3 linked regions of the Robiginitalea biformata HTCC2501 genome follow. The protein of the gene in region 1 interacts with the protein of each later gene in a pairwise test. Links are inferred from orthologs where the notes say so. Each region holds a gene or a part of one and is shown on either strand. Other genes may lie near its edges. The genes, in order: RB2501_RS03030, dnaE and RB2501_RS00370.

Evidence for each region.
Region 2: the proteins of RB2501_RS03030 (region 1) and dnaE interact in binary tests that used the Escherichia coli proteins (3 or more experiments, as listed by UniProt). The link is inferred for Robiginitalea biformata HTCC2501 from one-to-one orthologs.
Region 3: the proteins of RB2501_RS03030 (region 1) and RB2501_RS00370 interact in binary tests that used the Escherichia coli proteins (3 or more experiments, as listed by UniProt). The link is inferred for Robiginitalea biformata HTCC2501 from one-to-one orthologs.

The regions. Positions count from the first base shown.
Region 1 is NC_013222.1:671,273-680,197, forward strand. The notes cover bases 2,944-5,853. They hold RB2501_RS03030 (methionine aminotransferase), read left to right. Parts: upstream 2,944-3,779; coding sequence 3,780-4,928; downstream 4,929-5,853. Other genes in these bases: RB2501_RS03025 (type 1 glutamine amidotransferase domain-containing protein), read left to right, coding at 3,172-3,717; RB2501_RS03035 (serine hydrolase domain-containing protein), read right to left, coding at 5,042-5,853. Also shown: RB2501_RS03010 (succinate dehydrogenase cytochrome b subunit), read left to right, coding at 1-121; RB2501_RS03015 (fumarate reductase/succinate dehydrogenase flavoprotein subunit), read left to right, coding at 123-2,126; RB2501_RS03020 (succinate dehydrogenase/fumarate reductase iron-sulfur subunit), read left to right, coding at 2,166-2,912; more of RB2501_RS03035, read right to left, coding at 5,854-5,941; RB2501_RS16475 (hypothetical protein), read right to left, coding at 5,978-6,193; RB2501_RS03040 (GNAT family N-acetyltransferase), read right to left, coding at 6,205-6,777; RB2501_RS03045 (CoA transferase subunit B), read right to left, coding at 7,216-7,869; RB2501_RS03050 (four helix bundle protein), read right to left, coding at 7,928-8,290; RB2501_RS03055 (CoA transferase subunit A), read right to left, coding at 8,409-8,925. UniProt on the Escherichia coli protein: Shows aminotransferase activity with methionine and histidine as substrates, and to a lesser extent also with phenylalanine.
Region 2 is NC_013222.1:227,063-238,024, forward strand. What follows is about bases 2,412-7,358. They hold dnaE (DNA polymerase III subunit alpha), read left to right. Parts: upstream 2,412-2,796; coding sequence 2,797-7,158; downstream 7,159-7,358. Other genes in these bases: RB2501_RS00940 (ferritin-like domain-containing protein), read left to right, coding at 2,412-2,583; trxA (thioredoxin), read left to right, coding at 7,337-7,358. In the rest of the region: RB2501_RS00925 (sugar phosphate isomerase/epimerase family protein), read left to right, coding at 1-501; ribosome maturation factor RimM, read right to left, coding at 540-1,067; RB2501_RS00935 (30S ribosomal protein S16), read right to left, coding at 1,080-1,829; more of RB2501_RS00940, read left to right, coding at 2,128-2,411; more of trxA, read left to right, coding at 7,359-7,654; RB2501_RS00955 (DUF58 domain-containing protein), read left to right, coding at 7,792-8,724; RB2501_RS00965 (metallophosphoesterase), read left to right, coding at 9,166-9,930; RB2501_RS00970 (hypothetical protein), read left to right, coding at 10,219-10,962. UniProt on the Escherichia coli protein: DNA polymerase III is a complex, multichain enzyme responsible for most of the replicative synthesis in bacteria. This DNA polymerase also exhibits 3' to 5' exonuclease activity. The alpha chain is the DNA polymerase catalytic subunit.
Region 3 is NC_013222.1:88,347-97,248, reverse strand. Bases 3,085-5,971 are described here. They hold RB2501_RS00370 (cytochrome c oxidase subunit I), read left to right. Parts: upstream 3,085-3,558; coding sequence 3,559-5,385; downstream 5,386-5,971. Other genes in these bases: RB2501_RS00365 (GIN domain-containing protein), read left to right, coding at 5,558-5,971; RB2501_RS00375 (cytochrome c oxidase subunit II), read left to right, coding at 3,085-3,521. In the rest of the region: RB2501_RS00390 (DUF3341 domain-containing protein), read left to right, coding at 1-493; RB2501_RS00385 (c-type cytochrome), read left to right, coding at 503-1,063; RB2501_RS00380 (hypothetical protein), read left to right, coding at 1,077-2,426; more of RB2501_RS00375, read left to right, coding at 2,457-3,084; more of RB2501_RS00365, read left to right, coding at 5,972-6,400; RB2501_RS00360 (acyl-CoA dehydrogenase family protein), read right to left, coding at 6,382-8,664; pckA (phosphoenolpyruvate carboxykinase (ATP)), read right to left, coding at 8,789-8,902. UniProt on the Escherichia coli protein: Cytochrome bo(3) ubiquinol oxidase is the terminal enzyme in the aerobic respiratory chain of E.coli that predominates when cells are grown at high aeration.

The sequences.
Region 1 (8,925 bases):
GGTCAACAACAAGTACACCCCGGCGATCCGCAATTTTACCCGGCTCTACGCCATCGTGGTGCCGCTGATCTTTATCTTCATCGCCCTCTACCATCATTTTAATCCGATAACGCACTCATAATATGGCAACCCTGGATTCCAAAGTCCCCTCCGGCCCGCTGGCCGATAAGTGGACAAAGCACAAGAACGAGATCAATCTGGTCAACCCGGCCAACAAGCGGAATATCGATATTATCGTCGTCGGGACCGGCCTGGCCGGCGGGGCGGCAGCTGCCACCCTGGCGGAACTCGGGTACAACGTGAAGACCTTCTGTTACCAGGATTCCCCCCGCCGGGCGCACAGCATCGCGGCCCAGGGCGGGATCAATGCAGCCAAGAACTACCAGGGCGACGGGGACAGCCCCTACCGCCTGTTTTACGATACCATCAAAGGGGGCGACTACCGCTCCCGGGAAGCCAACGTCTACCGGCTGGCCGAAGAGTCCGTGAACATCATCGACCAGTGTGTGGCCCAGGGGGTCCCATTTGCCCGGGAATACGGCGGGCTCCTGGATAACCGCTCCTTTGGGGGGGTACTCGTATCCCGGACGTTTTACGCCAAGGGGCAGACCGGCCAGCAACTGCTGCTGGGCTGCTATGCGGCCATGAACCGGCAGATCAACCGGGGCAAGATCCGGCCCTACAACCGGCACGAAATGCTGGACCTGGTCCTGGTGGACGGCAAGGCCCGGGGCATCATCGCCCGCGACCTGGTAACCGGGGAGATTGAGCGGCACAGCGCCCACGCCGTGGTGCTGGCATCCGGCGGGTACGGCAATGTCTTCTATCTCTCCACGAATGCGATGGGGAGCAACGTAACGGCTGCCTGGCGCGCCCACCGGCGGGGGGCTTATTTTGCCAACCCCTGCTTTACGCAGATCCACCCTACATGCATCCCGGTTTCCGGCGACCACCAGTCCAAGCTCACGCTCATGTCCGAATCCCTGAGGAATGACGGACGGATCTGGGTACCCAAACGCAAAGAGGACGCCGAGGCGATCCGCGCCGGGAAACTCAAGCCCACCCAGCTTGCGGAAGAGGACCGGGATTACTACCTGGAGCGCCGCTACCCGGCCTTCGGTAACCTGGTGCCCCGGGACGTGGCCTCCCGCGCCGCCAAGGAACGCTGCGATGCGGGCTACGGGGTCAACAAGACGGGCGAGGCCGTCTACCTGGACTTTGCTGCGGCCATTGAGCGCTACGGCAAGGAAAAAGCCTATACCTCCGGGATCAAAGACCCGGACAAGGAGACCATCACCAAGCTGGGCAAGGAAATCATCGCCGCCAAATACGGGAACCTCTTCCAGATGTACGAAAAGATCGTCGACGACAACCCCTACGATACGCCGATGATGATCTACCCGGCCGTCCACTACACCATGGGCGGGCTCTGGGTGGACTACAACCTGCAAACCACTATCCCGGGCTGCTACTGCGCCGGGGAGGCAAATTTCAGCGACCACGGGGCCAACCGCCTGGGCGCCTCCGCCCTGATGCAGGGGCTGGCCGACGGGTATTTTGTGTTGCCCTATACTATTGGCGACTACCTCTCCGACGACATCCGTACCGGGCCCATCCCGACGGACAGCGAGGCCTTCGACAAGGCCGAGGCCGACGTGCGCTCCCGCCTGGAACGCCTGCTGAATGCCAACGGCACAAAATCTGTGGATTACTACCACAAGAAGCTCGGCAAGATCATGTGGAACAAATGCGGGATGTCCCGGAATGCCCAGGGTCTTGAGGAGGCCATCGAGGAGATTGCCGCCCTGCGCAAGGAGTTCTACGAAAACGTCCGGGTACCCGGCAGCATGGACGAGACAAACCCCGAGCTGGAAAAAGCCGGGCGCGTAGCCGATTTCCTGGAACTCGGCGAACTCTTTGCCAAGGATGCCCTGCACCGGAACGAATCGTGCGGCGGGCATTTCCGCGAAGAGTACCAGACCCCGGAAGGGGAAGCCCTGCGGGACGACGAGAATTTCAAGTTCGTTTCCGCCTGGGAATACAAGGGGGAACCCAAGGATGCCGTACTCCACAAGGAGGACCTGGTGTTTGAGAATATTGAGTTGAAAACACGGAGCTATAAGTAATTTGGCAATTTGCCGATTTGAAAATTTGATAAAATCGCTATGAATTTACTACTGAAAATTTGGCGGCAGAAAGACGCCGACTCCAAGGGCAAGATGGTGGATTACCCCATCAGCGGCATCGAGGGCGACATGTCTTTCCTGGAAATGCTGGACGTATTGAACCAGCAACTCATCGACAAGGGGGAGGAGCCCGTGGTGTTTGACCACGATTGCCGCGAGGGCATCTGCGGTTCCTGCTCCCTGCAGATCAACGGGGAGCCCCACGGGCCCGATCGGCTGATCACTACCTGCCAGCTGCACATGCGGAAATTCAACGACGGGGATACGATCGTCATCGAGCCCTTCCGCGCTACGGCCTTCCCGGTTATCAAGGACCTGATGATAGACCGGACAGCCTTTGACCGCATCCAGCAGGCCGGGGGCTATATCTCGGTGAATACTTCCGGGAATACCGTAGACGCCAACGCCATCCCGATTGAAAAAGACGATGCCGACAAATCCTTTAACGCGGCCACTTGTATTGGCTGTGGGGCCTGCGTGGCCGCCTGTAAAAACGCGAGCGCCATGCTGTTTACCTCGGCCAAGGTATCGCAGTTTGCCCTGCTGCCCCAGGGCCGGGTGGAGGCTTCTGAGCGCGTCCAGAACATGGTCCGCCAGATGGACCTGGAAGGCTTCGGCAACTGTACGAATACAGGGGCATGCGAAGTGGAATGCCCCAAGGGGATTTCCCTGGAGAACATCGCCCGAATGAACCGGGAGTACCTCTCAGCGACCACGGAAGGATAACACGGATTTTCAGGAATCAATCTCAAACCCCTGCCCCCCGGCGGGGGTTTTTTATTTCCCAAAGGCAGGTGATATCCCATGGGCGGATGTTATCTCCAGCGCGGATGTTATCCCCAGGGAAGGTGTTCTCCCCAGGGAAGATGTTAAAGGAACTTAACAGGTCGGGCCCGGGATTTATAAGGGCTTTAACGGAGATTCCGGGGGCTATCGGCTATATTAAAGAGTGAACTGAAAGATAAACCAATAAAACATACGCAACATGAAGAAGATAGCCATATTAGCTACGAATGGATTTGAGGAAAGCGAATTAAAATCCCCGAAAGAAGCGATGGAAGCCGAAGGTTTCCAGGTCGATATAGTCAGCCCGGAATCCGGATCCATCAAAGGATGGTCCGACGGAAACTGGTCTAACAGTTATACGGTGGATAAAACGCTGAGCCAGGTGGATGCCAAGGACTACAATGCCCTGGTACTGCCCGGAGGCGTATACAACCCGGACCAGCTGCGCGTCAATGAAGACGCATTGCTGTTTGTCCGCGATTTCTTCAAGCTGAAGAAGCCCGTGGCAGCCATTTGCCACGCCCCGCAAATCCTGATCAGCGCCGGCGTCGTAGAAGGACGCACGCTGACCTCCTATAAATCGATCAAAGACGACCTGATCAATGCAGGCGCAACCTGGAAAGACCAGGCGGTAGTTGTGGACGAAGGTTTTGTGACCAGCCGCAACCCGGGAGACCTGCCCGCCTTCAACAGTAAAGTGATCGAAGAGATCCGCGAAGGCAAGCACGAGGAACAGCACGCCTGATAACTGATGAATTCCCCCAACCCCCGGCCCGATGCCGGGGGTTTTTTTATACATTTAATTCTATGAAACTACCTTTTGAATCGAAACTCCCTGGTCTGGAACCCTCCATTTTCGGGGTGATGAACCGCATTTCCCTGGACGCCGGGGCCCTGAACCTCGCCCAGGGGTTCCCGGATTTCGGCGCCGACCCGGAACTCATCCGCCTGCACAGCGAGGCCCTGGAGGAAGGCTACAACCAGTATGCGCCCATGTCGGGCATCTACTCGCTCCGGGAAGCCATTGCCGAAAAGACGGAAACCCTTTACGGGGCCAGCTACCACCCGGAAACTGAAGTCACGGTAACGGCCGGGGCCACCCAGGCGCTCTATACGGCCATTGCAGCCACTATCCGGCCCGGGGACGAGGTGATCGTCTTTAAGCCGGCGTACGACCATTACGAGCCTTCGGTAAAGGCCCACGGCGGGGTACCCGTGCTCCTGCAATTGCAGGGACCGGATTTCCGGATCGACTGGGTGGCCTTCGATGCCGCCCTGACCGCCTCCACCAGGATGGTGATCATCAACACCCCCCACAACCCGAGCGGGACCGTGCTTTCCCGGGAGGATATGGAAATGCTCGAAACCCGGCTTCGGGGGACGAATATCCTGGTGCTGAGCGACGAGGTATACGAACACCTGGTCTTTGACGGGCAGGAACACCAAAGCGTCGCCCGGTTCCCGGGCCTCCGGGAACGGGCATTTGTCTGCGCCTCTTTTGGGAAAACCTTTCATATCACCGGGTGGAAAACCGGGTACTGCCTGGCCCCGGAACTGCTGATGCAGGAATTCCGGAAAATCCACGAATTCGCGATTTTCTGCGTGAGCCACCCGGCCCAGCGGGCCCTGAAAACCTACCTGGAAAACCCGGACCACTACCTGGAACTCAACGATTTTATGCAGCGCAAGCGCGATCTCTTCCTGGAGGCCGTGGCCAGCTCCCGTTTTACGTTTACCCCTGCGGCAGGCACCTATTTCCAGCTGCTGGGTTACCAGGACATCAGCGAGGCCCCGGATACGGAATTCGCCGAAACACTGGCCCGCGACAAGGGCCTGGCCGGCATCCCGATTTCCGTATTTAACCGAAACCGGCAGGACAACCGCCAGCTGCGTTTCTGTTTTGCTAAAAAAGATGAGACGCTCAAACGCGCGGGGGAGATCCTGAGCCAGGTCTGAAGGGTTCGGGATGTCGCATCTCCAGAAATCACATTGCCGTAAATTGCATTGCCGTAAACCGCATCCCCCAAGGATGCCGCGCACAGGAACTGCGTCCCGTAGGGCGGGCTGCCCTAAATCCCCTCAAAGACCTTCCCCACAAACTCCCCGATCCGGGAGGGTTCCAGCCAGCGAAGGACCATCACCAGGTCTTGTTCCGGGCAAACCACGATAAAGTTCCCCCCGAACCCGGCCGCGTAATAGACGGACTCGGGGACCCCTTCCCATTGCCGGCTGCCCGGCCGGTTCAGCCACCACATAAACCCGTAATTCGGGTTGGGGGCCGAGGGCGAAACGGCCTGTTCAATCCACCCCGGGCTGAGCAATTGCTCCCCCTCCCAGCTGCCGTCCGACAGAAAAAGCAGTCCAAACCGGGCCATATCTTCCGCACTGATGAAAATCCCACCGCCGGAATGTCCTCCGCCGGTAACCGATTGCATCTTCAGCCCGTCTACCACGGTCCAGGCGTGGTCGTAGCCAAACCAGCGCCAGGTGGCGGAGGCCCCGACGGGGTCCATCAATTCCTCCTTGAGCACCCGTGGCAACGGCTGCCGCCAGAGGTGCGTGAGCACATAGGCCAGCACGTTCACGCGCACGTCGTTGTATTCCATGACGGTGCCCGGGGTGCGGAGCTCCCGGTGCTTCCAATCGTCGATGCCGCCTTCCCGGGGCGGGCGGTCCGCCCAGTCGTGCAACCCCCAGAGGCTGCCGGTCCAGTCCGAATTTTGTTGCAACAGGTGCGACCAGGTAATGCCCGAGTTGTGTTCGCCGGCAAAGGTCCCGTCCCAGATATATTCCGAAACCGGGTCGTCCACCGAGCGGATCAGGCCCCGGTCGGCGGCCAGGCCCGCCACAGTAGACAGGAAGCTCTTGGTGACGCTGAAGGTCATGTCCACCCGTCGGGTATCCCCCCAGGAAGCCAACACGTACCCGTTTTTCAGGATCAGGCCGGCCGGGCCGCCCCGCTTTTTCACCGGCCCCAGCAATTCGTGGTAGGGCTCCCGTTCAAATCACTCCAGGATCGCCCGGCGCAGGTCGCGGGATCCGCTGTATTCGTTGGCCCGGGCAAAGTCCACTGCCTCTGCGATGGCCGCCTCGTCCAGCCCGAGGGATTCCGGGGAACGGGTTTCCCAATCGGCCCCTCGGGGCGGGTAATAGAATCCCGCCTGGGCTGTTGCCACAGGAGCTGCGAGGATGAGGAGAAGAAAACAAAGTGCAAAGCGCATAACCATCAGTTTTAAGTTGTGTTGTCGGAAGCCGGTCCGCGGTCCGGGGCCATCCCTTTTGAAGCCGGCAGGTCCAGCCGCATGAGCCAGTCCCATTGCCGGTCGTTGCCGATATCGTATGGGTGTTTCCCAAATGTAACAAAACCCTGCCGCTCGTAGAATGCAATGGCCCGCGGGTTGTGTTCCCAGACGCCGAGCCATAGGTAGGTTTTCCCGGCGCTCCGCGCATGGCCGCAGATCCAGTCGAGCATACGGGCTCCCATCCCCCTGCCCTGGAAGCCGGCCAGCACATAGATGCGCTCAAGCTCCATGCCTTTGGGTTCCCTGAGCTCGGTTTGCGCATTCCCGGTATTCAGTTTGAAGTAACCCACCAGGTCCCCTTCGCTCCGGACAAAATAGAAGTGCATGTCCGGGTGGCGGAATTCGGTTTCGAGTTGGTTGCGTCCAAAGGCTTTCCGGAGGTAGGCGGCAAAATCCTCCGGGTTGTTCTGGGTTTCGAAGGCGCGGGAGAAAGTGGAAATGGAGACGTCCCGGAGCACGTCCAGGTCGGCGGGGGTACACCGGATGAATTCGAGCGGTTCCACGCTCTAAAGATACGGATTTCGCCAACCGGGTCCCGGACGGGACAACCCCGGTTTCATGTCTTAAAAAAAGTCCTGGTTTCAGGCTATAAAAAAGGCCCCTCGGAAGGGGCCTTCATGGCTGGTTGTTTAATTTGGCTTTTCGGCTCGGGCCTAAAGCATGAACAACTTTTTGGTGAGCAGGATCAGGCCGCTGATAAAGTCGTTGCGATAAACCTGAATTTCCTCCTGCGGGGGCATTTGGTTGATTTGGGACTCCATAGGCTATTTCGGTTAGCGAGACTTTGTTTGGGGAAAAAGGCTCAGATGCATGTTCGAATATACCAGATTTCCCGCATCGCGCACAGGAATTGTTGTGAAGGCCCGGGATGTTGTTGTAAAAAAATACTTCCGGGTTGCCCGATCGACGAACAGCATGCCCGGCGGGCGACGACCCCGGGGCTAGAGTTGCATTTCCGGTACGTGCTCCGGCACCACCAGGCGGCCCAAAGTAGCTTTGCGGATTTCGTCTACGGAAACGCCGGGGGCCCGCTCCTGCAGCAGGAAGCCCTGGTCGGTAACCTCCAGAACGGCCAGGTTTGTGACAATCTTCCGGACGCAGCCCACCCCGGTAAGCGGCAATGTGCACTGCTTGAGGAGTTTCGATTGTCCGGCCTTGTTGGTGTGCATCATGGCGACGATGATATTCTCGGCGGAAGCCACCAGGTCCATGGCGCCCCCCATCCCCTTGACCATTTTGCCGGGGATTTTCCAGTTGGCAATATCCCCGTTGTCGGCCACTTCCATGGCCCCGAGGATGGTCAGGTCCACGTGCTGGCCCCGGATCATCGAAAAACTCAGGGCCGAATCGAAAAAGGACGCGCCGGGCAGGGCGGTGATGGTCTGTTTCCCCGCGTTGATCAGGTCGGCATCTTCCTCCCCCTCGTAGGGAAACGGCCCCATCCCCAGGATGCCGTTCTCGCTCTGGAATTCCACCTGGATGTCGTCCCGGACAAAATTGGCCACCAAAGTCGGGATCCCGATACCCAGGTTTACATAGTATCCGTCTTTGACTTCCTTGGCGATGCGCTGGGCGATTCCGTTTTTATCCAACATGACGTTGATTTGAAGATTTGAAAATTTGGAGATTTGAAGATTCCAGGTTAATTACTTTTTAATTGTAAATATTTCGTTTACTAGTTCCGATAATCTTTGAGATTACTAAAATGGTCGATTTGATTTTTTGCAATAGATCGGAAGACGGGCTTGGATATGATGCGGATGCATTGCATAAACTTAGCCAGTATTCGGTTTCTTCTGCCTCCTTAGCTGCTACCTTGAATTTATGAATAAAATCCGTTTTACTTTCTGCATTCTGCGCTTCCCTGACGTTCGCTCCGATGGATGTGCCACTCTTGAAGAGTTGAGAGGCCATTTCGAATTTTCGAAACTGTCGTAGTTGCTCTGTAAAATCAACAATTTTCAGGGCTACTTGGAAACTCAGGTCTACGATGTAATTATGTCTATCATCACGCATGCCATATATCGACTTCAGAAACAGACAAATATAGGCCCTATGGATGCATCACTTCTGCATGTCAGATTTGGATCCCATCCTCATTTTCAAATCTTCAAATCGCCAAATTTTCAAATCCCTAACCCCTTTCGCGCACCGTCCGCTGCTCAATCCGCTTCTCGTACCCGGTTCCTTCAAAGATTCGCTGGACGAAAATCCCGGGGATGTGGATCTGGTTCGGGTCCAGGCTGCCGGCGGGCAGCAGTTCCTCCACCTCGGCCACCGTAATGGCGGCTGCCCCGCACATGACCGGGTTGAAATTCCGGGCGGTGCCTTTGAAAATCAGGTTGCCCGCCGTGTCGCCCTTCCAGGCTTTCACAAAGGAGAAGTCCGCCTTGAAGGCTTCCTCCATCACGTACATCTTATCGTTGAATTCCCGGGTCTCCTTGCCTTCCGCCACCTCGGTGCCATATCCCGCTGGGGTAAAAAAGGCCGGGATGCCTGCCTGGGCGGCCCGGCATTTCTCGGCCAGGGTCCCCTGGGGGGTGAGTTCCACCTCGAGTTCCCCGCTGAGCATTTGCCGTTCAAATTCGTCGTTCTCGCCCACATAGGAGGAAATCATTTTCCGGATTTGCCGGCCCTGCAACAAGAGGCCC
Region 2 (10,962 bases), 440 kb from region 1 along the record:
GAGATGGACTGGGGGGTACGGGCTGCAAAAGCCCTGGGCGCCAGCCATATTACGCTGGAACACCCGGATAACGACTCACATACCCAAAAACTGGCCCGCATTGCCGCCAAACACGGGATTTTTGTCGCCTACCACGGGCACGAACAGCAAACGCCCACTTTCTGGGACACCGCTCTGAAACAATCGACTTTCAATTCCCTCAACCTGGACCTCGGCCATTATGTGGCCGCCGGGAATGCGGACCCGCTTGGGATCATCCGGGATAAATTTTACCGGATCCAAAGCATGCACCTGAAAGACCGGCAGAAGCCGGAAAACGGGAAGGGGAATGTGGTTTGGGGAAGCGGAGACACCCCCATCCGCGAGGCCCTGCAACTTATGCGGGAAAATAAATACGACTTCCCGGGCACCATCGAACTCGAATACGACATCCCCGAAGGGTCCGACGCCGTAGCCGAGGTGAAGAAATGCCTGGAATTCTGCCGGGAGGCGCTTAGTTAGGGAGCGGCGGGCTGTATGCACCCCGGCCTGTTCCCCGTTCAGGTGAGGTAAAGGTCCAGCAGGCCCTCCGGGGTCCGAATGTGGATGACGCGCTGGTCGCGGTCCACCTTTTCGATAAAGTCGTCCGTAACAGGGATGAGTACTTCCCGCCCGTCCTTGTCCGCCACGAACAGCGCCTGGGCACCCTGGTCATTGACCGAGCGGATTTCCCCCACATCGCCACGCCGGGCATCGTTCAGCCGAAACCCAATAACCTCGTGGTAATAAAATTTGTTCCCCTCAAGCGGCGGGAGCATTTGCAGGGGCAGGTACAATTCGCTGCCGAGGATACGGGTGGCATCTGCCTCCGAGTCGATGTCTTCGAAATGCAGCCGGAGCAAGCGCGTTTTGTGCAACTGGCAACGGCGCAAAAAAAATGGAACCAGGTTGTTCCCTACGGAAACAAACACCGATTCCAGATTTTCGTATAGCTGCGGCTCGTCTGTATCTAACTTCGCCAGTAACTCGCCCTTGAAGCCATGGCGGGAGACAATTTTACCGAGGTAGAAACAGTCTTCCTTCCGCATGGCAAAACAGGCTTATTCCTTATCGCCTGCTGCGGCTTCTTTCTTTTCTTCCTTTTCTTCGGAATCTCCGGCAGCAGCTTTGGGGGCTTCTTCGGCCTTTTCTTCAGCCTTCGCTTCCTCAGCCTTTTCGGCCGGGGCAGCTTCGGCTTTTTCCTCACCGGCTTCCTCCTGAGCAGCATCATCGGCAGCAGCAGGGGCCTCGGCCTCGGCTACTTCGTTTTCCGGTTCTCCGGCAGCTGCAACCGCTTCAACTTCCTCGGCAGCGCTTTCGCCTTCAGGGGTCTCCGGGGTTTCCTCCGCCTCCGGGGCTTCTGCCTCAGCAGCGGCCGCCTTGCGCTTTTCGTTGGCTTCCCGTTCAGCCTCCAGGGCCTTGGCACGCGCTTCCTCCCGGGCTTTTTCCAGTCCTTCGGTTTTCTGGCTTACCTTCTGCTCCTTTTCATCGAGCCATGCCTGAAATTTCTTTTCGGCCTCCTCTTCGGTCAGGGCCCCTTTACGAACGCCCCCCATCAGGTGGTGCTTCAGCAGTACCCCTTTATAGGAAAGGATCCGGCGAGCTGTCTCGCTGGGCTGAGCCCCGTCGTTGAGCCATTGTACGGATTGATCCACGTCTATCTCGATAGTGGCGGGATTCGTATTCGGGTTGTAGATTCCTAGTTTTTCGAGGAAACGGCCGTCGCGCTTGGCACGCACGTCGGCGGCTACGATCCAGTAAAAAGGTTTTCCTTTCTTACCGTGTCTCTGAAGTCTGATTCTAACTGGCATATCACATTAAAGTTTTGGGGTACCCGACCCCGGTTATTAATTCTTGTTACAACATTTCAAGCTGTTCAGCCAAGGGTATTTCTACTGAAAGCGGGTGCAAATATACGCCATTTTGCCAATGAGTAAAGGACTTGGGCGAAAAATTTATACCCCGCGGAGCCCCCATATTTTCATAAAAGCTGTTAAGAGGATGATAAATTGTGCTAAATATTTGATTTACCGCAGGTTGACCAGTATACTATTTTTGTCTTATTGAAAGGCACCACAGAAACAGTAACCACTAAAATGACGATAGACCATGAAGTACACTGAAAAAATTTCCAATAAGTTAAACGAATTACTCGAAAAGACATACGATGCTGAAAAAGGATATAAGCTCGCAGCCGAGAAGGTAGAAGTGCCAGCCGTGAAGGAATTCCTGAACGACAAAGTTAAGCAGCGCTATACCTTTGGGCACGAACTGAAGACCGAAATCCGCGAGTACGGGGAATTGCCAGACAAAGGCGGCAGCTTTAAGGGCGACCTGCACCGTACCTGGATGAATCTCACCAGTACGCTCACCGGCAATGAAACCGAACGCATCCTCGAAGAAGTAGAGCGGGGCGAGAAAGCCAGCCTGGAGCAGTACGATGAAATCCTCGACGATAAGGAAATGACCCTCCCGCCATCTACGGAGCAGCTCCTGAGAAGTCAGCGCAACGCCATCCAGGCAGCCCTGAACACGTCGAAGATGTACGAATCCATCGTATCCTGATCGACGCACGCAAATACCCAATATCAGAACCCGGCCCCGCGCCGGGTTTTTTCTTGCCAGGGGATGGATCCACCGGAACTTTTGCGGTCGCTCGGCTACGGACGGCCCGCACACCGGCTGGCTCCTCGGCCCAGTTAATAACTCATAAAAACTCCATTTTTGCAGCCCGGGGTATTTCCATAATTTTATCCTCCTGATTCCCGATACCTGTCCATGTACCTCATATTCGACACAGAGACCACCGGGCTTCCCAAACGTTGGGACGCCCCCGCCAGCGACACTGACAACTGGCCCCGCTGCATCCAGATTGCCTGGCAATTGCACGACGGGGAAGGGCGGCTGGTGGAACAATACGACGCGCTGGTCCGGCCGGACGGGTTTAACATCCCGTACGACGCCGAACAGATTCACGGTATCTCCACAGACCTGGCGCGGGAAGAAGGGCTCCCGCTGGAAGAAGTTCTCGAGGCATTTCGCGGGGCATTATCCCGCACCCAATTCCTGGTAGGCCAAAATGTCGGGTTCGACATCAACGTGATGGGGGCCGAATTTTACCGGGTTGCAGACGAGGACCCCCTGGAAAAATTCCCGGTACTCGACACGTGTACGGAATCCACGGCAGAACTCTGCCAGCTCCCGGGCGGGCGGGGCGGAAAATTCAAGCTGCCCACCCTCACCGAATTGCACCTGCACCTTTTTGGGGAACCTTTTGAGGAAGCGCACAACGCGACGGCCGACGTGGAAGCCACCGCCCGATGCTTCCTGGAATTGCTCCGCCGGCGGCAATACAGCCCGGAGCAGCTCGGCGTGGCCCCCGGGTATTTCGAGGCTTTCGACCGGGCCAACCCGGGAACTATCGCCCCGATCGGGATTGCCCACAAAAACCTTAAAAAAGCCTCCCGCAAACTCGCGGAAGCCACAGCGGTAGACGATCCCGGGCTCACGCGGGCAGAAATACGGGAGAACGTCCAGGCCCTGGAAGGGGTCCCTTTCGCCCACCTGCACAACCACAGCCAGTTTTCCGTCCTCCAGTCCACCATGGGCATCAAGGACCTGGTGGCCGCCGCGGCGGAATACCGGATGCCGGCCGTGGCCCTGACGGACCACGCCAACATGATGGGGGCCTTCCATTTTGTACGGGAGGTCAAAGCCCACAACAGCAACCTCACCGAGGAGGACCGGGCATCGGGCAAGCGGGACCTCATCCCGATTATCGGTTGCGAGTTCTTTGTCTGCGAGGACCGCAACAACAAATCCGTCAAGGATTACGGCTACCAGGTAGTAATGCTGGCCAAGAATAAGAAGGGCTACCACAACCTGGCCAAGATGTCCTCCATCGCCTACACGGAAGGGTTCTACTATGTGCCCCGGATAGACCGGGAGGTTGTGGAGCGCTATAAAGAGGATGTCATCGTCCTTACCGGAAACCTCTATGGGGAAGTTCCCTCCAAGGTGTTGAACCAGGGGGAAAAACAAGCCGAAGAGGCGTTGCTCTGGTGGAAAGAGCAATTCGGGGAAGACCTCTATGTGGAGGTGATGCGCCACGGGCAGGAAGACGAGGACCGGGCCAACCAGAGCCTGGTAGCCCTCGCAAAAAAACACGAGGTGTCCCTGGTGGCCACCAACAACACCTATTACCGCCGCAAGGAAGATGCGGAAGCCCACGACATCCTGCTGTGCGTCAAGGAAGGGGAAAAACAGGCAACCCCCATCGGGCGCGGCCGGGGCTACCGCTTTGGCCTGCCCAACCAGGAATACTACTTCAAATCCCCGGAGGAAATGAAGGAGCTGTTCCGCGACCTGCCGGAAAGCATCCAGTCCATCGAGGGAATCATCGAGAAGATCGAGCCCTTTGACCTGGCCCGGGATGTCCTCCTTCCAAAATTCGAGATCCCCGAGGAATTCCGGGTGGCCGAGGACGCAGCGGACGGCGGCAAACGGGGCGAAAATGCCTATCTCCGCCACATCACCTTTCAGGGGGCGGAAAAGCGGTACGGGGAGATCACGGAGGCCATCCGGGAGCGGCTGGACTTTGAACTTTCCACTATCGAAAACTCCGGGTACCCGGGCTATTTCCTGATCGTGGAGGATTTTATCCGCGAAGCCCGCAACATGGGGGTGTCCGTAGGCCCCGGGCGGGGCTCGGCGGCCGGGTCCGTAGTTGCGTACTGCCTGGGGATCACCAACATCGACCCGCTCAAGTACGATCTGCTGTTTGAGCGGTTCCTGAACCCGGACCGGGTATCCATGCCCGATATCGACATCGACTTTGACGACGAGGGGCGCTCACGGGTAATGGATTACGTCATCGACAAATACGGCGCCAACCAGGTGGCCCAGATCATCACCTACGGCACCATGGCGGCAAAATCCTCCATCCGGGACACCGCCCGGGTGCTGGACCTGCCGCTCAGCGAAGCGGACCGCATCGCAAAGCTCATCCCGAACATGTCCAAGCTGGCCAAGATTTTCGGGCAGGACGAGGCGGAGCTCAAAAAGAAATTCCGCTCGGACGACCTGGCAAAGGTCAATGAGCTGCTGAACCTGTCCGAGGGCAGCGACCTGGAGGCGCAGACCGTCAATATGGCCCGCGTGCTGGAGGGCTCGCTGCGCAACACGGGCATCCACGCCTGCGGGGTGATCATTACCCCGGACGACATCACGAATTTTGTCCCGGTGGCCACCGCCAAGGATTCCGACCTCTACGTGACCCAGTTCGACAACTCCGTGGTGGAAAACGCCGGCCTGCTCAAGATGGATTTCCTGGGCCTGAAAACGCTGACGCTCATCAAGGATACGGTGAAGATCGTCAAGGCGCGGCACGGTATCGACCTGATCCCGGACGACTTTCCCCTGGACGACGCGGAAACCTATGAGCTCTTCCAGCGGGGCGAAACGGTGGGGATATTCCAGTACGAATCCCCGGGGATGCAAAAGCACCTGAAAGACCTCAAACCGACGGTCTTCGACGATTTGATCGCCATGAACGCCCTCTACCGGCCCGGGCCCATGGAATACATCCCGAGTTTTATCGCGCGGAAGCACGGGCAGGAGGAAATCACCTATGACCTCCCGGAAATGGAGGAATACCTGCAGGAGACCTACGGGATCACCGTCTACCAGGAGCAGGTGATGCTGCTCTCCCAGAAGCTGGCCGGGTTTTCCAAGGGCGAGGCGGACGTACTCCGCAAGGCGATGGGGAAAAAAATATTTGCGCTGCTGCAGAAACTCAAGCCCAAATTCCTGGACGGGGGCGAGGCAAACGGGCATCCGCGGGATGTGTTGGAGAAGATCTGGAAAGACTGGGAAGCCTTCGCCTCCTACGCCTTCAACAAGAGCCACTCCACCTGCTATGCCTATATCGCCTACCAGACGGCCTACCTGAAGGCCCACTACCCGGCCGAATACATGGCCGCAGTGCTCTCCAACAATATGAACGACATCAAGCAGGTAACCTTCTTTATGGAGGAATGCCGGCGGATGGGCCTGGACGTTCTCGGGCCGGATGTCAACGAATCCTATTACAAGTTCGCGGTGAACAAGGACAACCAGGTGCGCTTTGGCATGGGGGCCATCAAAGGCGTGGGGCGGAGTGCCGTGGAAACCATCGTGGAAAACCGGAAAGCTAACGGCCCCTACCAGTCTATCTTTGACCTGGCCAAGCGCATCGACCTGCGGGCCGCCAACAAGAAGGCCTTTGAAAACCTGGCCCTGGCGGGCGGGTTCGACTCCCTGGGCAATGCGCATCGCGCCCAGTACTTCGATTGCGGCACGGACGGGGTGAGTTTCCTGGAGAAGGTGATTCGCTTCGGGGCCCGTTTCCAGGAAAGCGAGAACTCCTCCCAGGTAAGCCTCTTTGGGGGCAGCAGCGAAGTGCAGATTGCCGAGCCGGAAATCCCGCCCTGCGAGGAATGGGGCACCATGGAGACCCTGAAACGGGAAAAAGAGGTGGTAGGCATCTATATCTCGGGCCACCCCCTGGACGATTTTAAGACGGAAATCCAGGCGTTCTGCAATACGGAGATCTATGCCCTGAACGACCTGTCGCCCTACCTCAACCGGGAACTCAGCCTGGCCGGGGTGATTACGGACGTGCAGCACCGGGTTTCCAAAAACGGCAAGGGCTGGGCGATCTTTACCCTGGAGGATTATTCGGATGCCTTTGAGTTTAAGATTTTCGGGGAGGAATACCTGAAATTCCGGCATTTCCTGACCATCAATGCGTTTATCTACCTGAAAGTCTTTGTCCGGGAAGGCTGGGTGAACCGGGAAACCGGAAAAAAAGGCGACCCCCGCCTCCAGTACAACCAGGTCCTCCTGCTGCAGGACGTGATGGACGCCTATGCCAAAAAACTGACCATCCAGCTCGATATCGGGCAGCTGCACGAGAAGCGCATCCGGGAATTGCAGGACACGCTGCGTTCCTTTAAAGGGCAGCACCACCTGAATTTTGTGGTCTACGAGATGGAGGAAGCCATCAAGGTGCAGCTCTCCAGCCGGAAGCAAAAGGTCCACATCAGCTCGGAACTGCTCCATTCGCTCCGCGACCAGGAAGTACATTACAAACTCAATTAAGAAGTCTACCCGCGAACCCCGGCAGGCCATCAGGCTTTATCCCGGCCTGCTCCGCATCCTGCGCCCTGTCCTGCGGCTATCGACGGACTCAATCGGCATATCGACAAATCGAATACGCACAGTGTAAGGGACGGCTTAAATAATTGACTAACTTTGCACTAATTAAAATAAAGCGAATATGGCACTAGAAATAACAGATGCGACCTTTGACGAGGTGGTCCTTAAAAGCGATAAACCGGTAGTAGTAGATTTTTGGGCGGCATGGTGCGGCCCCTGCCGGATGGTTGGACCCATCATCGAGGAACTCAGCCAGGAATACGACGGCAAAGCGGTTGTCGGGAAGGTAGACGTGGATGTCCACCAGGAGTTCGCGGCCAAGTACGGCGTGCGGAACATCCCTACCGTATTGGTGTTCAAGGATGGCGAAATCGTAAACCGCCAGGTAGGCGTGAGCCCGAAAAAGGTATACGCCGAAGCGATCGACGCAGCCCTGTAAGCCTTTCAAAATACATTGCAATCAGAATCCCGCCCCGGTTCCCCCGGTAGCGGGATTTTTTTTTGCCTGCTGTCCGCATTTTACCCGGGGCGTCTGCTCGGGGACGTTACTTCCCCATCCCTTTGTATCTTTGAAACATGGACCTGAGATCGGAACTCCACAATGCCCCCCTGTTTGAAAACCTCGGCCTGCTGGCCCGGCAGGTGGTGGAGGGGTACATCAGCGGGATCCACAAAAGCCCCTTCCACGGGTATTCCGCCGAATTCGCCGAACACAAGGTGTATAACACGGGCGAAAGCACCAAGCACATCGACTGGAAGCTCTTTGCCCGGACAGACAAACTCTACACCAAGCGCTACGAGGAGGAAACCAACCTGCGCTGCCACCTGATCCTGGACAGTTCGGCCTCCATGTATTACCCGGAGGTCGCAAGGCTCAACCTGGACCACCTCCATAAAATGGGCTTCGCCGTCCTGGCCGCAGCCGCCCTGATGGAATTGCTCAAGAAACAACGGGATGCCGTGGGACTCAGTGTCTTTGCCGACACCTACGAGTACTACGCCCCGGAAAAAGGCAGCGAGCGGCACTACCAGATGCTCCTGGCCAAACTGAACGACCTGGGGCTGGCCGGCCGACGGGGCGAAGGCACCGAACTCCACGCCCACCTGCACCTGATTGCCGAAAAGCTCAAGCGCCGCAGCCTGGTGATCCTCTTCTCCGACCTGTTCCAGGACCGCGTGGCGGACGAACAACTCTTTGAAGCCCTCCGCCACCTGAAGTACAACAAACACGAGGTGGTCCTCTTCCACCTGGCCGACCGGGCCACCGAACTGGATTTCGACTTTGAAAACACCCCGAAACGGTTCCAGGACGTGGAGACCGGCAAGCATGTGGACCTCTACCCGGAGACCGTGCGCGCCGCCTACCGGGACGCCCTGGTGCGGTATGTCCGCTCCATCAAACTCATCTGCGGGCAGTACGACATCAAGTACGTGGGCGTGGATGTAGCGGACCCGTTTGCCCGCGTGCTGAATGCCTTCCTCACGGAACGCCAGCGCATTGCCGGATAAGGCGCGCTAAAATTGATCTTTTTGTTTGCCGGATTGAAATAGTACCTTATATTTGCCCACGCTTTTGAACAAAAAGCTCTGACAATTTCCACAAAACCAACTGTTGTTGGTACCCTCCGGGGTTGGAACATTGGTCTGGTAGTTCAGTTGGTTAGAATACCTGCCTGTCACGCAGGGGGTCGCGGGTTCGAGTCCCGTCCAGACCGCATAGGCCTCGATTTTTCGAGGCTTTTTTGTTTATAATCACTTGTAAATCAATGTTATAAAAATGTTAACGTTAAAGAAAAGTTAACCAGCGTGCCGCAATCGTGCTGCATTTTTGACCCTTTTTTACTTCTTGGCAGTATTTTACAATAACTTTTTTCCAGGAAAGTAATCACCGTTAAATAGAATAAAACGAAGTTATCTCCTTACTTTTCTGTTCAAGAAAATGAGCCGAAAGTGAAAATACAATACTGTTCCGATTTACACTTGGAGTTTCCCCAAAACCGAAAGTGGCTGGCAGACCATCCTTTAATTCCTTCTGGGGAGATACTGATCATTGCTGGAGACACCCATTATCTCGGATTTGATTTTGAAAATCTAGACCTTTTTAAATGGGTGTCCGATCATTACCAACAGGTGTATGTGATACCGGGCAATCACGAATACTATGGTGGATTTGATTTGTCTTTACATCAAAAGCCTTTTCAATGGGAATTGCAACCAAATGTGTTCCTTCTAAACAACCAAGCAATAGAAATAAGCGGTATTAGGTTTCTCTTTTCTACACTTTGGAGCCACATTTTGCCTGAAAACATCGCTTCAGTATCTGCTTACGTAAATGACTTCCATAAAATAAGAATGGGTGATAAAATTTTGACGATTGACTATTTTAATCAGCTTCATGCAGAGGCGTTTGATTTTATTACGACAAGTATAAATGACCGTGAAGGCAAAACAGTAGTGGTCACCCATCATCTACCAACACCGCTTTGTAATTCTCTAGAGTTTGAGGACAGTGCTATCAACAATGCCTTTGTTGTAGACCAAACCGATTTCATTACCAGGTCCAATATCGATTATTGGATTTATGGCCATGTGCATAGAAATGTTGGAAATGGCATAAAGTTAGAAGGCACTACCATGTTGTGCAATCAATTGGGGTATGTTCACATAAATGAGCATCACGATTTTTCTAGGGATAGTTTTATTGAAATTGCATAAAATAACCTTTGGCGATGCATTACAAATAGGTCTGAACAGAGTTCTGAGTAGATTGAAAATCATCTTAGAGAAGATAAGTTAAAAAAGCTCGTCGTCTCAAAAAAGACCTTTGTAACAGAAGCATTTTCTCAAACATGTATGAAAATTTAAACATAGTGCAGCTCGACGAATTTCCTATTGACTATCAAATAAAATTCTAGCCAAAAAATTAATTGTAGGTAATTTCCTCTTATCATATTTCCTTATATTCCCATCCAATTAACACTTCTAACCAAAAATTACTTTAGAATGTCTGATACTATAGAGTTCGTTGAACTCAAAAAGTTAAAACTTGACGTTAATAATCCGAGGTTTGCAGAACTCTATAGTGGCAGCAACAAAGAAGAGGATTTAATCCAATACCTTCTTTATAATGAAGCCGCTGAAGATGTCGCTAAAACCATAGTGAGCGTCGGAAAATTTCACGCAGATAAGGCTCTATGGGTTTTGAAGACAGATGGTGGTTATCTTGTAAAAGATGGTAATAGACGCTGTGCTGCCGTAAAAGCCCTGAGAAACCCCACGAAATACGAATTAGATCTCAAGAAAAAAATCATCAAAACTTTGCCAATTCTGGTATATGATGATCCTGATGAATTGGATAAAAGAATTCTTCAAGAACATACAAATAATGTTTTCCGTGAATGGGATAGAATAGCCAAAGCACTAGAGGTTTATAGAATGTTTAGTAAGGGCGACACAATAGAGTCTATGAAAGATATTGATTCCACCCCAACTCAATTAATCAAGTTAGCGAGTTTCTATTATGAGGCAGTGAAAAAAGGTGAAGAAGATTTAAAAAAACTTTTGAGACGTGGTAGAGGAAAAAGTGGTGGTAAGACCATAATTTTTGAAAGACTATTCAGGTACAGTCGTCAATGTGGATATTATTTCCAAAATAAGCCATCTTACAAGATAAAAGTTACTGATCAGGCCTGCTTTGATTCTTATGTTGAGGCTTTGATTCATTATTTGCAAGATTATCCAGAAATA
Region 3 (8,902 bases), 580 kb from region 1 along the record:
CGATGACGACGACGTGCTGATGCACGCCGTGAAGAAGGTTAAGGCCGCCAGGCACCACATTGAGGAGGTGTATTGCCCCTTCCCCGTACACGGCCTCGATAAGGCCATGGGCCTGGCGCCCACGCGGATCGCCATTACCTCGTTTATGTACGGCTGCCTCGGGCTGACAGTCGCTATCGTGATGATGAATTACATCATGATCCAGGACTGGCCCCAGGATATCGGGGGCAAGCCCAGCTTCAGCTATATTGAGAACATGCCGGCGTTTGTACCGGTTATGTTCGAGATGACGGTGTTTTTCGCCGCCCACCTGATGGTGATCACCTTCTACCTCAGGAGCCGGCTCTGGCCATTCAAGAAGGCCGAAAACCCGGATCCGCGCAGCACGGACGACCACTTTATCATGGAAATCGAATTGCACGGCGACGAGGCTGCCCTGACCGACCTGCTCCGGGAAACCGGCGCCGTAGAGATCAACCGAGTCGAAAAGTAAAACAGCGCAATGAAGAATACGCTCTATACCGCCCTGATATTCACCGGCATCCTGATCCTGGCCTCCTGCCAGGACAAGCGGGAGCCCAATTACCAGTACATGCCCAATATGTACGAACCGGTTGGCTATGAAGCCTACGACGAGGTGGAATGGCTCCCCGGGGGTTCCATGGCCCTGCTCCCGGCAGAAAACACCATCGCCCGGGGCGCTTTACCCTACGGCCTGGAGAATACCCCGGAAGGCAAGGAATTGTCCCGTGCGCTGACCAGCCCGTTGGATTCCCTGAACCGGGAAGAGAACCTGGCCGAGGGGGCGGCGTTGTACGCGCTGTACTGTGCCATTTGCCACGGGCCCAAGGGCGACGGGCAGGGGAACCTGGTAAAACGCGAGAAAATCCTGGGGGTTCCCAGCTATGCGGACCCGGGACGGAATATCAATGTCGGGACCACCTACCACGTGATCTATTACGGCCAGAACGCTATGGGGTCTTATGCCACGCAGCTGGATGAGAAAGAGCGGTGGCAGGTTTCCGAATACGTGATGAAACTCAAGGAAGATTTAACACAATAAAGCAGCATTGCAGATGTATACTTTCTCGAACAGATTGAAAATCGGATCCGTCATACTCATGGCCCTCGGGCTCATGGGCATGGCCATAGGGTTTATCTCTGCCCCTTCAACGGTTGAGGAGGCCAAGGCCATGGTCGCGGCTTCCCACGACGACGGTCACGGCGGAGGCCATGAAGCTGCTGCGCAAACCCACGAAACTACCTCGTACGACAGTACGACCGAGCACGGGGCAGCTGCCCAGGATGCGGACCACTCCCTCGACCACGACGAGCATCTGCTCCACCAGTTGCAGAACCGCCCCTGGTCGGCCATCTATATCGCCGCTTTCTTTTTCTTTATGCTGGCGCTGGGTACCCTGGCCTTTTACGCGGTCCAGCGGGCAGCCCAGGCCGGTTGGTCGCCCTTGTTGTTCCGGGTGATGGAGGGGATTACCGCCTACCTGGTACCCGGGGGGATTGCCATTTTTGTGATCCTGGTCCTTTCCGTACTCCACATGAACCACCTCTTTGTGTGGATGGATGCCGAAACGGTTGCCCACGATGAGTTACTGCAGGGAAAGGCCGGCTACCTGAACCCGACCTTTTTCCTGATCCGCGCTGCCGTGTTCCTTGGGGGATGGATCGCCTACCGCGAAGTGTCCCGCCGCCTGTCGCTTGCGCAGGACGAGGCCAATGACAACTCGAATTTTATCAAGAATTTCCGCTGGTCTGCCGGATTCCTGGTGTTCTACCTGGTCACTGAGTCCATCATGTCCTGGGACTGGATTATGAGCGTTGACCCGCACTGGTTCAGCACGCTGTTCGGATGGTATGTTTTCGCGAGCATGTTTGTCTCGGGAATTACCACCATTGCCCTGGTAACAATCTACCTGAAGTCCCGGGGGTACCTGCCGGATGTCAACGACAGCCACATCCACGATTTGGGTAAATTCATGTTTGGCATCAGTATTTTCTGGACGTATCTCTGGTTTGGCCAGTTCATGCTGATCTGGTATGCGGATATCCCGGAAGAGGTGACCTACTTCGTCACGCGGATTGAAGATTTTAAACTGCCGTTCTTCGGTATGGTGGCGATGAACTTTTTGTTCCCGCTCCTGGTATTGATGAACAGCGACTACAAACGCATCAATTGGTTTGTGGTCATGACCGGGATCGTGGTCCTGCTGGGGCACTACCTGGACGTCTACCTGATGATCACCCCCGCTACGGTTGGCGACCAGTGGTATATCGGGGTGCCGGAGATCGGGGCTGTGCTGTTCTTCGGAGGGGCGTTTATTTTCTGGATATTCCGGGCAATGACCAAGGCGCCGCTGCAACCGACGCGGAACCCGTTTATCGAAGAGAGCAGACAATTTCATTATTAGAAGATATTTAGCGAATTATATCCGTTTACAATGACAGCATTATTGACGATCTCTGTTTTGGTTTTAGTGGCTATCGCCATCTGGCAGATGACCAAGATCTTTGAATTCTCCCAACTCAAGGCTAAAACAGCGAATTCGGAAGTTGCCAGCGACGAGGACAACAAGAACAACGGGTACCTGATGTTCGGGTTTTTGGTGTTCATCTATTTGCTCACCATATTCTGTTTCTGGAAATACAGCAAGTTCCTGTTGCCGGAAGCCGCCAGCGAACACGGGGGGGATTACGACCAGTTGATGCTCTGGAGCTTTGTGATCATCTTTATCGTCCAGTTCATCACCCAGGCGCTCCTGCACTACTTCGCCTTCAAATACCGGGGCGAAGAGGGCAAAAAAGCGCTGTTTTACGCGGACAATGACCGTCTGGAATTTATCTGGACCATTATCCCGGTGATTGTCCTGGCCGGACTGATTATCTGGGGCCTGTATACCTGGACGAATATCATGGACGTCAACGAGGAAGACGACCCGCTGATTGTGGAGCTCTATGCCCAGCAATTCAACTGGACGGCTCGTTACGGGGGGGCGGATAATGTGCTGGGGGATGCCAATGTCCGGATGATCGATATCGACCGGGCAAACGTGCTCGGGCTGGATGAGTCCGACCCGAATGCCGCCGACGACATTATCGTGAAGGAATTGCATCTGCCCGTTGGGCGGAAGGTAAATTTCAAGATGCGTTCCCAGGACGTACTTCACTCTGCCTACATGCCCCACTTCCGGGCCCAGATGAACTGCGTACCCGGGATGATTACCGAGTTTTCCTTCACCCCGACGATCACCACCGCCGAGATGCGCCAGAAGCCGGAAGTCATGGAAAAAGTGGCACGCACCAATGCCATTCGGGCAGAACGCGCAGCGGCAGGTGAGCCGAATTCGGATCCGTGGGAATTTGATTTTATTTTGCTCTGCAACAAGATCTGCGGCAAGTCGCACTACAACATGCAGATGAAGATCATTGTGGAGAGCGAGGAAGATTACCAGGCGTGGATAGAGAGTCAGACGACTTTTGGGGAGACCGTAACCGCCGCCGAATAAAATTGCTATAAAAGAAAAAGAATAAAACAAAAGCACTATGTCAGCACACGCACATGCGATCGCCGATGATCACGCGCACGACGATCACGGACATCACCACAAAGAGACTTTTGTCACCAAATATATTTTCAGCCAGGATCACAAGATGATCTCCAAGCAATACCTGATTACCGGCCTGATCATGGGCTTTATCGGTATTGCCATGTCCCTGCTTTTCCGGATGCAGCTCGCCTGGCCCGGGGAATCCTTCCCGGTGTTTGAAGCTGTGTTGGGGAAGTGGGCCCCGGAAGGCGTTATGGATGCGGACATCTACCTGGCCCTTGTTACGATCCACGGGACCATCATGGTCTTCTTTGTATTGACAGCCGGATTGAGCGGTACGTTCAGTAACCTGCTGATCCCACTGCAGATCGGCGCCCGGGATATGGCATCCGGGTTTCTGAATATGCTGTCGTACTGGATGTTCTTCCTCTCGAGTGTAATCATGGTGATTTCCCTGTTTGTGGAGGCCGGACCGGCAGCCGCCGGTTGGACGATCTACCCGCCATTGAGTGCCCTGCCGATGGCCCAGCCGGGTTCGGGTATGGGAATGACCCTCTGGCTGGTCTCCATGGCGATATTTATCGCTTCCTCCCTGCTGGGATCCCTGAACTATATTGTAACGGTTATCAACCTGCGGACCAAGGGGATGTCCATGACGCGCCTGCCGCTAACCATCTGGGCGTTTTTCGTCACGGCCATCATCGGGGTGATCTCTTTCCCGGTGCTCCTGTCTGCCGCCTTGTTGCTTTTGATGGACCGGAGTTTCGGAACCTCGTTCTTTCTGTCCGATATTTTTATTCAGGGCGAAGTTTTGCACTACCAGGGCGGATCCCCGGTTCTGTTTGAACACCTGTTCTGGTTCCTGGGACACCCGGAAGTATATATCGTGATCCTCCCGGCGATGGGAATAGTTTCCGAAGTGATGTCGGTCAATGCGCGGAAGCCCATTTTCGGGTACCGGGCGATGATTGCCTCCATCCTGGCGATTGCCTTTTTGTCCACCATCGTATGGGGGCACCACATGTTTATCTCAGGGATGAACCCGTTCCTGGGCTCGGTATTTACCTTTACCACCCTCCTGATCGCGATCCCTTCGGCCGTTAAGGCGTTTAACTGGATCACCACGCTCTGGAAGGGGAACCTGCAACTGAACCCGGGCATGCTGTTCTCAATCGGGATGGTATCCACGTTTATCACGGGGGGGCTCACCGGGATTATCCTGGGTGACAGCACCCTGGACATCAACGTACACGACACGTATTTCGTGGTGGCCCACTTCCACCTGGTAATGGGTATTTCGGCCCTTTACGGACTTTTTGCCGGGGTCTACCACTGGTTCCCGAAAATGTTCCAGGGCCGGATGATGAACAAGAACCTGGGCTATGTCCACTTCTGGGTTACCGCAGTAGGCTCCTATGGGGTGTTCTTCCCGATGCACTTTGTCGGGATGGCCGGCGTACCCCGGAGATATTACGAAAACACCGCCTTCCCGATGTTCGATGAACTCGTGGACATCCAGGTGCTGATGACGGTATTTGCCATTATTACGGCGGCCGCACAATTGGTCTTTGCCTTCAACTTTGTCCGCAGCATCTTTTACGGCAAGCGCGGACCCCAGAACCCCTGGCAGGCCACAACCCTGGAATGGACGGCTCCCCAGGAGCACATCCACGGCAACTGGCCGGGCGCCATCCCGGAGGTGCACCGCTGGCCGTACGATTACAGCAAGACCTACGAGAACGGGGAATACATCCTGCCCGGACAGGATTATGTGCCCCAGCACATCCCGCTCCAGGATGAAGAAGAGGAATTGCAGCATTAGCGATTTCTGCAACAAATTATTTAGAAGGCCCGTCTTCCGACGGGCCTTTTTATTGGCCGGCAGGGCTCGGGTGGCCGGATAGGGGTGCGGGCATGTGCCGCAGACAGGAAGGGGCAAGCCGAATCGGGGGAAGCGGGAATTGGTTTATCTTTAGGTCCGAATAAAGAACCGTATGAAGCGAATAGAGAAAATGCGCGCACTGGCCCTGGTCCTGGCCTTGTTGGTCGGTGCCGGCGCCTGGGCCCAGCGCAAACCCAGGATCAAGGGAAACCGCAACCCGGTGAAAATCTCCGAAAGCCTCCCGCCCTTTAAGTATCTCCGCCTGGAGGACGACCTGGAGGTCCGGATCCGCCAGCAGGGATCGGATGGATACGAGCTGCGGGTAGACGACAACCTGGTGGATGTTTTGCAGTTCCAGGTGCAGGACAGCACGCTTGTAATTTCTTCGTTTTACGATATTACCGGGAGCCGGGCCCTGGACATCACCGTTTTTTTCCGGGAGCTGTCCGGGGTGGAAGTGCTTGCGGGCAAGCTCATCGGCGAGGCTGAGTTTAATGCCGACCTGTTCAGCATCCGTACGGAAGGGGCGGCCGGGGCCGAGTTGCGCCTGCGCGCTTCCCTCTGCGATGTGACGCTTGCGGGCAACAGCAGGGCCGACCTGAATATCCGGGCGGAATCCCTGGTGGTTCGGATGGCCGAACGCTCGGATGCGACTATCTACACGGATAGTGATACGATATCCGCTGAACTCGGGGACAATGCCGACCTGACACTCGAGGGTATCGGCGACCACGCGGTGTTGAGGCTCTCGGGCGAAAGCGGTTTATCCGCCCGAAAACTGGTGGCGGGTATCCTGGAAGCAAACCTCTCCGGGGCGACAACGGCCCGCATCCATGCAGGGACCTCCCTGATCCTGGATGCCAGCGGACAGTCCCGCACTTACCTCTATGGGGAACCCGCGGTGACCTTGCGCCGGTTTGCGGACCGGGCCGAACTTCACAAGGAACCCGACTGATCGGCAATCGGGACTTCACTTAAGCGGGTCGGCGGGATGCCAAATCCATCCACCAGGGCCCGGGCATGGGGTCGCAATTCGGTACATAAACGTTCTACCCGGCTGCGGATAGCCTTCGACTTCCTTTTGCCGATGTACCCCTGTTCCAGGTACCAGGCAGCATCCGCCCGGATCTCCGACAGGGCGTGGAGCGTCCCGAGTTTCCGGATCAGGTCTGCATGCGGGTCGTCCGAAAGATCCTCCGTGTGTTCGAGGAATAATTCAAATGCCAGCAGGGCGGCATAGGCCCGGCCCAGGGCCAGCAGATGCGTCTGTACCTTCAGGAAGGCCTGGTAGGCGGGGACCCCCTTTTTGATATAATCGCGGATCCGTAGGGCCAGCGTATAGGTTAGCCGGTCCGTGCGGTAGGTTAGGGCGTGCAGGTGGAAGGCCGGGTTGTAGAGATGTTCCCTATCCGTTTTATTCGTATAGGCCGGGTTGATGGCGGACAGGCGCTTTCCGATCTGGGTCCCGAGAAGCCGCAAGACCCCGAAGAAATCGTCCGAATTGAATTCCGCCCGGAAATCTGTCAGGCGGCTTTTGGCCGCCAGTTGCAGCAGGACGGTATTGTCCCCCTCAAATGTGGTGAAAATGTCCACGTCGTTCTTCAACTGGCCGATCCGGTTTTCCAGGAGGTAGCCTTTTCCGCCGCAGGCTTCCCGGCACTCCTGCAGGGTCCGGTCCGCGAACTCGGTCACCAGGGCCTTCAAGCCGGCAACCCCGGCCTCCAGCTGACGCGTGTCCGTACCGTCCGCCCCGTCATAGGATTTCAGCAACCGGGTCAGGGCAGCCTGGTATACATAACTGCTGGCCACCGCGGGCAATAGACGCACCTGGTGGCTCGGGTAATCCATGATCAAGTCCTCCTGTACACGGGCGGCGTCGTTGAACTGCCGGCGCCTGAGCGCATAGCGGACCGCAATCGACAGGCCAAACCGCGCCCCGGCCAGGGCTCCCCGGGCCACACAAATCCTGCCGCCCACCAGGGTCCCCAGCATGGTGAAAAACCGCTTGTTCGGGTTTTTGATATCCGAGTGGTAGCTGCCCGATTCGGTAATGCTGCCGTACCGGTCCAGGAGGTTTCCTCGGGGAACGCGTACCTGGTTGAACCAGATCTTGCCGTTATCCACCCCGTTAAGACCCATTTTGTAGCCGTTGTCTTCCACCCGGATTCCAGGCAACAGCTCGCCGCTCCCGTCTCGCATGGGTACCAGCACGGCGTGGACCCCCTGGTTTTCACCGTCCACGATCAGTTGGGCAAACACCGTAGCCATCTGCGCGTGAAGCGCATTGCCGATATACTCTTTGTTGTCGTCAGGGCCCGGGGTATGCACGACCAATTCATCGGACTCCTTTACATAAGTGGCCGTGGTGCGGATTCCCCGCACATTCGATCCGTGACGCGTTTCGGTCATGGCAAAGCAGCCCAGCAATTTGGCCGTACCGGCGTCTTTCAGATAGGCCTCCCAGTGCCGTTTCGTGCCCAGTTTCTGGATGCTGCCGCCGAACAGCCCGAACTGCACCCCGAATTTGACGCACAGACTCCCGTCGATAAACATCAGGTTTTCGAAAAGGGTGGCATAGGCGGGCATGTCGTTTTTCCCCCCGTACTCCGGGGGATACGCCAGGGCTCCATACCCCTCGGCAGCCAGGCGTTTTAACTGTTGGAGCACCCGTTGCCGATGGGCTTCCTTATCCCGCTCCAGATGCTGCTCAAAAACGGGGGCCTGCAGGAATTCCCGGCACGTCAGGTAGTCCGGATAATGCGGGCGGAGGCCCATTTCCGCCAGAACTTCCCCCTGGAATTCGCTGGCCACGGCTACCGGTACCGCATTCTGCCCGAAAAGGTGCCGGTAGTGGTTGGGCTGTATGCCCAGGTTGACTTCGATATCCCTCAGGACGGGATGGGGCGAACCCCCCGGCGCCTGCGATTCGGCAAAAGCTGCCGCAAATTCGCTCAGGGGGTAGTCGGCATCTTCCCGGTAGGTGACCCCGCTTCGGACAATCAGGTGGTTCCAGTGGCGGAACTCCTCCGCGTCCGGGGGGGAATCCCGGTCCAGCCACCCCAACAGCCGGTTGCGTTCTTCATGGCTCAGGCCGGGGTCGGCTGCGATGGCTTTTTTCACCACGGCTATTTCGGATGCGGAAAGGAGGTCGTCCGACCAGATCACGTAGAATACGGGCAGGTAGGGGTAGATTCCCTGGGAATACGAATAGGTTTGCATTCCCGTAAATTACGATTTCCCCGGTTTCCCTTCAAGTGCTATCAGCGAATAAAAAACCCCGCTGGCAGGCGGGGTTTCCCTTGCATCTGGTGGCCTGGTCCCAAGCGGATATGCGATTTTGCACTTATTGGGGGCCGGCCGCAACGATTTCCGGGTTAACCCCCGATTCGAATCGTTTGAAATTCTCCCGGAAGAGTGTAACGAGTTTGGACATCGTGGCGTCGTAGGCTTTCGGGTC